One region of the Streptacidiphilus sp. BW17 genome, then DNA from elsewhere that is predicted to be linked to it. Evidence: riboswitches for the same ligand, from Rfam matches in the RefSeq annotation. Region 1 holds a riboswitch; each other region holds the start of a gene.
The links. A riboswitch is a leader RNA that binds a small molecule or an ion and turns the genes downstream of it on or off. The one in region 1 is predicted to bind cobalamin.

Region 2: it holds a riboswitch for cobalamin, as region 1 does, so the genes downstream of both, ABH940_RS05530 (ribonucleoside-diphosphate reductase subunit alpha) here and ABH940_RS10620 (cobalamin biosynthesis protein) in region 1, are expected to answer to the same signal.
Region 3: it holds a riboswitch for cobalamin, as region 1 does, so the genes downstream of both, ABH940_RS12015 (HoxN/HupN/NixA family nickel/cobalt transporter) here and ABH940_RS10620 (cobalamin biosynthesis protein) in region 1, are expected to answer to the same signal.

Annotation. Positions count from the first base shown of each region.
Region 1 is NZ_JBGCCR010000006.1:294,959-297,214, reverse strand. Features, by position in the region: gene ABH940_RS10630 (NAD(P)/FAD-dependent oxidoreductase) at 1-692, shown strand, start outside; gene ABH940_RS10625 (hypothetical protein) at 840-995, shown strand; cobalamin riboswitch at 1,025-1,218, shown strand; gene ABH940_RS10620 (cobalamin biosynthesis protein) at 1,252-2,202, shown strand; gene ABH940_RS10615 (cobyric acid synthase) at 2,199-2,256, shown strand, end outside.
Region 2 is NZ_JBGCCR010000003.1:328,174-330,429, forward strand. Features, by position in the region: gene ABH940_RS05530 (ribonucleoside-diphosphate reductase subunit alpha) at 1-1,191, opposite strand, end outside; cobalamin riboswitch at 1,325-1,459, opposite strand; gene ABH940_RS05535 (GNAT family N-acetyltransferase) at 1,603-2,118, opposite strand.
Region 3 is NZ_JBGCCR010000008.1:12,529-14,784, reverse strand. Features, by position in the region: gene ABH940_RS12025 (hypothetical protein) at 1-25, opposite strand, end outside; gene ABH940_RS12020 (helix-turn-helix transcriptional regulator) at 88-1,071, shown strand; cobalamin riboswitch at 1,109-1,249, shown strand; gene ABH940_RS12015 (HoxN/HupN/NixA family nickel/cobalt transporter) at 1,415-2,256, shown strand, end outside.

The DNA of each region.
Region 1 (2,256 bases):
CCCGGTACGTGCTGCGCTGCACGGAGGGCTTCACCGCCAACCTGCGCGGCGAGAAGCGCACCTGGCTGCCGATGAACTCCTCCATGATCGTCACCGCACCGCTGCCCGCCTCCTTCTGGGACTCCGTCGGCTGGGACGGCCGCGAGACGCTGGGCGACTTCGCGCACGCGTACATGTACGCGCAGCGGACGGCGGACGACCGGATCGCGCTCGGCGGACGCGGCGTCCCCTACCGCTTCGGCTCTCGCACGGACAACGACGGCTCGACGGCGGCGAAGACGATCGACCAGCTGACCGAGATCCTGACCGGCTTCTTCCCCGCAGCGCGGGGTGTCGCGGTCGACCACGCCTGGTCGGGCGTGCTGGGCGTGCCGCGCGACTGGTGCTCCACGGTCGCCGTCGACCAGGCGTCCGGCCTGGGCTGGGCCGGAGGCTACGTCGGCAGCGGCGTCACCACGACGAACCTCGCCGCGCGGACGCTGCGCGACCTGGTGCGCGGCGAGGCGACGGACCTGACGGACCTGCCGTGGGTGGACCACACGGTCCGCCGGTGGGAGCCGGAACCGTTCCGGTGGATCGGGGTGCACGGGCTGTACGCGGCGTACCACTTCGCCGACCGACAGGAACGCGGCGGGCGCGCGGGGACCTCCCCCGTCGCGAAGGTCGCGGACGTGATTTCCGGGCGGCACTAGAAACGGCACTGAACGTAGTCGCACCACCTGCGGGAACAAAGCCTCAAGCAATACCCGACGTGCGGATTCCGCCAGGGTGACGGACGCTGTTGGAGGGACGGATCGGGGTCCGTCCGGGCCTGCAGCATTCGACACCTTGGGGTGCCCATGTCTGTCTTCCTGTGCCTGCTTGTCGCCCCGCTGGGACTGATAGTCATCCTTGGCCTTTCCTGGTTCGAGGATCACGTCCTCAGCCCGCCCACGAGCCCCGCCGACCAGGTGGTGCAGAAGTCCGTCGAACTGCTCAAGCAGCAACGTCCGTGATCCGCGACACCGACCCGGTCGGTTGACGCTGCGTCCGGCGACATGGTGGGATCCTTACGCCAATCGGAGGCAAGGAGAGGAAGCCGGTGCAAATCCGGCGCGGTCCCGCCACTGTCACCGGGGAGCACCTGCGAACGACGGCCACGGCAGCACATCGCCGCTGGAAGGCCCGTAGGTGCGTCGATCCGGAAGCCAGGAGACTCTCGCCTTCGGATCGTCGATCCAGGGCGCGGACCCTGAGTGAGGACACGCAGCGGTGCGCAGCAGCGCGTTCGCGTACGGGGCCGTGGTGGGCTATGCCGCCGACGCCGTGTTCGGCGACCCCCGACGTGGTCATCCGGTAGCCGGGTTCGGGCGTTTCGCCGCCGCGCTGGAGCGGCGTCTCTACAAGGACCATCGCGGCTCGGGAGCAGTCTTCACGCTCGCCGCGGTCGGTTCCGTCGCCGGGGGCGCGCTGGTGACGGAGCGCACGCTGCGGCGCTCGCGCCCCGCTCAGGCGGCCCTCGCCGCCGCGTCCGCCTGGGCGGTTCTCGGGGGCGCGTCACTCGTCCGCGAGGCGCGCGGGATCGCGTCCGCGCTGGAGCGCGGGGACATCGAGGCGGCGCGCGAACGTCTGCCGCACCTGTGCGGGCGTGACCCGCGTCAGCTGGACGCGCAGGAGATCGCCCGCGCGGTCGTCGAGTCCGTCGGCGAGAACACCGCCGACGCCGTCGTCAACGCACTGATCTGGGGCGCGCTCGCGGGCGCGCCGGGGCTGCTGGCGTTCCGGGCCGTCAACACGCTGGACGCGATGGTGGGTCACCGCTCACCGCGGCTGCTGCGGTTCGGCTGGGCGTCGGCGCGGCTGGACGACGTGGCCGGGTGGCCGGGGGCACGGCTGACGGCGCTGCTGACCGTCGCGGCGAGCGAGGACCGGGGGCGCGCGTGGCGCGTCTGGAGGCGTGACGCGGGCGCGCACCCGAGCCCGAACGCCGGTCATGCGGAGGCTGCCTTCGCGGGCGCGTTGGGAGTGCGGCTCGGGGGCACGCTCCGCTACGGGGAGCGGGTCGAGCACCGACCGGTTCTGGGTGCGGAGTTGCGGCCGGTCGCGGTCGCGGACGTGGAGCGCGCCTGTCGGCTTTCACGCCGGGTGGGCGCGCTGGCGCTGGCGACCACCGTGACGGTCGCCCTGCTGAGGGGGACCAAGCTGAGGGGGGCAAAGAAGTGAGCGGGGCACTGCTGGTCGCCGGGACCACCTCCGATGCGGGCAAGAGCGTCGTCA
Region 2 (2,256 bases), on a different contig from region 1:
CCGGGCCGGGATGCTGCGGACGGCCTTGCCGTCCTGCTCGGCCTTGACGTAGGCGGCGTCGAACTCGGCGCCCCACAGGTCGACCAGCTCGGGGACGTCGCCGGGGGAGAAGAGCGACCAGTCGCCGTCGGTCTCGACGCGGCGCATGAACTCGTCCGGGATCCAGTGCGCCAGGTTGAGGTTGTGCGTGCGGCGCGCCTCCTCACCGGTGTTGTCGCGGAGCTCCAGGAACTCCTCGATGTCGGCGTGCCAGGTCTCCAGGTAGACGCAGGCCGCGCCCTTGCGGCGACCGCCCTGGTTGACCGCGGCGACGGAGGAGTCGAGGGTGCGCAGGAACGGGACGATGCCGTTGGACTGGCCGTTGGTGCCGCGGATCAGCGAGCCGCGCGAGCGGATCCGGGAGTAGGACAGACCGATGCCGCCCGCGTGCTTGGAGAGCCGGGCGATCTGCGCGTAGCGGCTGTAGATCGAGTCCAGCTCGTCCAGCGGCGAGTCCAGCAGGTAGCAGGAGGACATCTGCGGGTGCCGGGTGCCGGAGTTGAACAGCGTCGGCGAGCTGGGCAGGTACTCCAGGCGGCTCATCAGCCCGTACAGCTCGGCGACCTCGGCCACCGACTTCTCGTTGCCCCCGACCTCCAGCCCGCACGCCACCCGCAGCATGAACTGCTGCGGCGTCTCGATCACCTGACGGGTGATCGGGTGGCGCAGCAGGTAGCGGGAGTAGAGCGTGCGCAGGCCGAAGTACTCGAAGCGGTCGTCGGCCTGCTGGTCGACGACGGCGTCCAGTGCGTCGGCGTGCGCGGCGACGAAGGCGGCGGTGGCGTCGCCGATCAGACCCTCGCGGTGGCCGACGGCCACGGACTCGGCGAAGCAGGACGAGCCCTGACCAGCCGCCTCCTCGCGGACCTCCTCGGCCAGCAGCCGGGCCGCCAGACGCGAGTACTGCGGGTCCTCGGCGATCAGCGCGGCGGCGGCCCCGATGGCCAGCCCGCGCAGCTCCGCGTAGTCGGCCTGGGCGCTGCGGCCACGCAGCGCGGCGGCGGCGACGCGGCCCGGGTCGACCTGGGTCAGGTCTGCGGACCGCTCGGTGAGCGTGACCAGCAGCGCGGTGCCGGGAGCGTCGGCGGCGCCACCACGGGCGTCGGGCTCACGGGTGGGCTGGGGCAGGGTGGGGACGGCGATGTCCGTCATGTACGCGCACGCTCCTCGTTGGCGGCCGGTGGCTGAGGCACGGGTCGCGTGAGAAGGCAGGCGGGAGCAGAGCAGCGCGAAGCAGCCCGTCGGCCCACCCACGAGGCCCGGTTGCAGCGCCCGCGGCCGGGCAGGCCGAGGACGCGCTGACGGCAGGTCATCGGACTCGCGGACAGGCCGGATCGGCAGCCGCTCACCGTTGCGGGGCAGTCCCGGAATCGCACCGGGTTCCCCTGCTTCGACAGCGAGCATGAGCATACATCTAGGGGCAGGTGCGTCACGCACCACCAGATGTTGTGTCGCGGCGTGATTCGTTCGAGTAACCGTTCGATCACTCGGCTGCCCCGCTGGAGCACTGCTGCGGCGCACTCCGGGCACCGGCTGAGGCGTCGCGGCTCCTGCCTGCGGGCATCACGCAGGCGAGCCGGACAGCTCCAGTGCGTAGGTGAAGAGGACCATGCCGGGGATCGGCGACCAGTCGCGTTCGGGGGTCCGGGCGAAGCCGAGACGCCCGTATATCCGGTGCGCGAAAGCCATCTGCTGTTGTGATGACATGACGATCCGGGGCAGTCCGAGCTCCCGGGCGCGGTCGATCACGGCACGGACCATCAGCTCGCCGATGCCGCGTCCGCGGGCGGCCGGGTCCGGGGAGACGGCCAGCATCCGGAACTCGCCCTCCTGACCCTGCGCCAGGTCCGCGTAGGGGGAGCCGGGCGGGGCGAAGGTCACCGAGCCGAGGACCGCGCCCGTCTCCTCGTCCACCGCGACGAGCAACTCCGCCTTCTCGGCCCGGTCGCCCGGATCGCGCAGCAGCTTGGCGTAGTCGCCGTCCCGCTCGGTGTGACCGTCGTGGATGAAGGCCTCGGCAACGAGGTGACCTGCGGCGTCGTACTCGTCGGGCAGGGCGGGGCGGACGATGATGCTCATCCTTGAAGTCTGCCTGACCTCTCCCCGGTTGCTCCGTGCGGGGGTGCGCCGAGCGGCGCGGCAGAGGGTGACGTGCCATGTTCGTTGAGTGATGTACCAAGCGAAGCGTGATGCGAAAGGGCGCAGCAGCCGCGCCCT
Region 3 (2,256 bases), on a different contig from region 1:
CGTGCAGGAAGTCGAAGTCGTCCATGTGACGCAGGTTAGGCACGCTCCACTGACATCTCCTGTCAGTGGATGTGGATACTGGGCGACATGCGCGCGAGCCGACTGGTGACCCTGCTTCTGCTGCTCCAGAACCGGGGCCGGATGACGGCCCGCCAACTGGCCGAGGAGCTGGAGGTCTCCGTCCGCACGGTCTACCGGGACGTCGACGCGCTCGCCGCCGCCGGCATCCCGCTGTACGGCGAGGCGGGACACGCGGGCGGCTACCAGCTGGTCGACGGCTACCGGACCCGGCTCACCGGGTTGACCCCGGACGAGGCGCAGGCCGCGTTCCTGACGGCGCTCCCGGACGCCGCCGCCCAACTCGGCCTCGGCGAGGCGCTGGTGACCGCCCAGCTCAAGCTGCGGGCCGCACTTCCAGCGGAGCTGCGCGAGCAGGCCGAGCGGATCCGGCGGAGCTTCCTGCTCGACGCCCCCGGCTGGTACGGCGAGGCCGAGAGCACGCCTCACCTGCCCGCGGTCGCCGCCGCGCTCTGGGCGCGGCGAGCGGTCCTCATGCGGTACCGGCGCTGGCGGGCGCCGGAGGAGATCGAGCGGCGGGTCGAGCCGTACGGGCTGGTCCTCAAGGCCGGACGCTGGTACCTGGCCGCCGGCGGGCCGTCCGGGATCCGCACCTACCGGGTCGACCAGATCCTCGAAGTCCATATGCTGGATCAGGAGTTCGCCATCCCGGACAGGTTCGACCTGGCCGCGCACTGGAGCAGCAGTCTGGCCGACTTCCACACCCGGCTGCACACCGGGGAGGCCCTGGTCCGGCTCACCCCGGAGGGCGCCCGCCGCCTCGGCGTAACGGCCTTGGGCGACGGAGCAGCACAGGACGGATGGACCGAGACCCGGGTGCCCATCGAGTCGATCGACCACGCCCACCAGGAGTTCCTCCGGCTCGGCGCGGACGTCGAGGTCCTGGCACCGGCCGAACTCCGCGACCGCATCACCGAGACGGTGCGTACCCTCGCCGCCCGGTACCAGCCGACGTCCGCACCGTCCTCGGCAGTGAATCAGACACCTGCTTAGATGTGCAGGCTTGTACCCGAGCCCCCGCCACCTCTAGGCTGCCGAAGGTCCCCTCACTGCGCGGGGACAGTGCAGCGTCAGCGAAGTCCGGTGAGAATCCGGCGCTGTCCCGCAACGGTGAACCCCTCGGCACGAGTGAGGGCAAGTCCGGTCGCCTGGCGTCGCACTCCTGGAAACCAGCCTCGCAGGAAGGTCGGTCCGGACCGGGCCCTCCGGGAGTCTCCGACCAGGCCGCGCCGACCTGTGAGCGTCCCGAGGAGGATGCCCAGTGTCCGCGTTCGTCGCCAAGCTACAGATGGTCCGTCAGTCCCTGAGTCCCGCGGAATGGACCAGGATCGGGGTGATGTCCCTGGTGATTCTGCTGCTGAACGGCGTCGGCTGGGGCATCTACATCTTCACTGTGCTCCCCCACCACTTCCACTACGACAAGCTCGGCGTCGGCCTCGGCGTCGCGTTCACCGCCTGGACGCTGGGCGCGCGTCACGCCTTCGACGCGGACCACATCTCCGCGATCGACAACTCCACCCGCAAGCTACTGGCGGACGGTCAACGTCCCCTGGCCAGTGGCTTCTTCTTCGCCCTCGGCCACTCCACGGTCGTCTCCGCCGTAGGCGTCGGCATCACCGTCGCCGCCAAGGCCGTCTTCGGCGCGATGGTCGACCCGAACTCGACCTACGAGACGCTGGGCGGCATGCTCGGCACGCTCACCTCCGCCGGGTTCCTCTACCTGATCGCCGCGCTCAACCTGATCGTGCTCGCCGGGATCTTCAAGGTCTTCCGCGACATGCGCCGGGGCACCTTCGACGAGGAGGAGCTCGAAAGGCAGCTCCAGGCGCGCGGGCTGATGTGGCGCTTCTTCGGCCGCTTCATGCGCTCCATCAACCACACCTGGCAGCTCTTCTTCGTGGGCATGATCTTCGGCATCGGCTTCGACACCGCCACCGAGGTCGTCCTGCTCGCCGCCACCGCCTACGCCGCCACCGCCGGGCTGCCGTTCTACGCCGTGCTGGCGCTGCCGCTGCTCTTCTCCGGCGGCATGATCCTCTTCGACACCTTCGACGGCTTCTTCATGAACTTCGCCTACGGCTGGGCCTTCGCGCGACCTGTGCGCAAGGTCTACTACAACCTCGTCATCACCGGCCTCTCCATCGCCGCCGCTTTCCTGATCGGCACCATCGAGGTGCT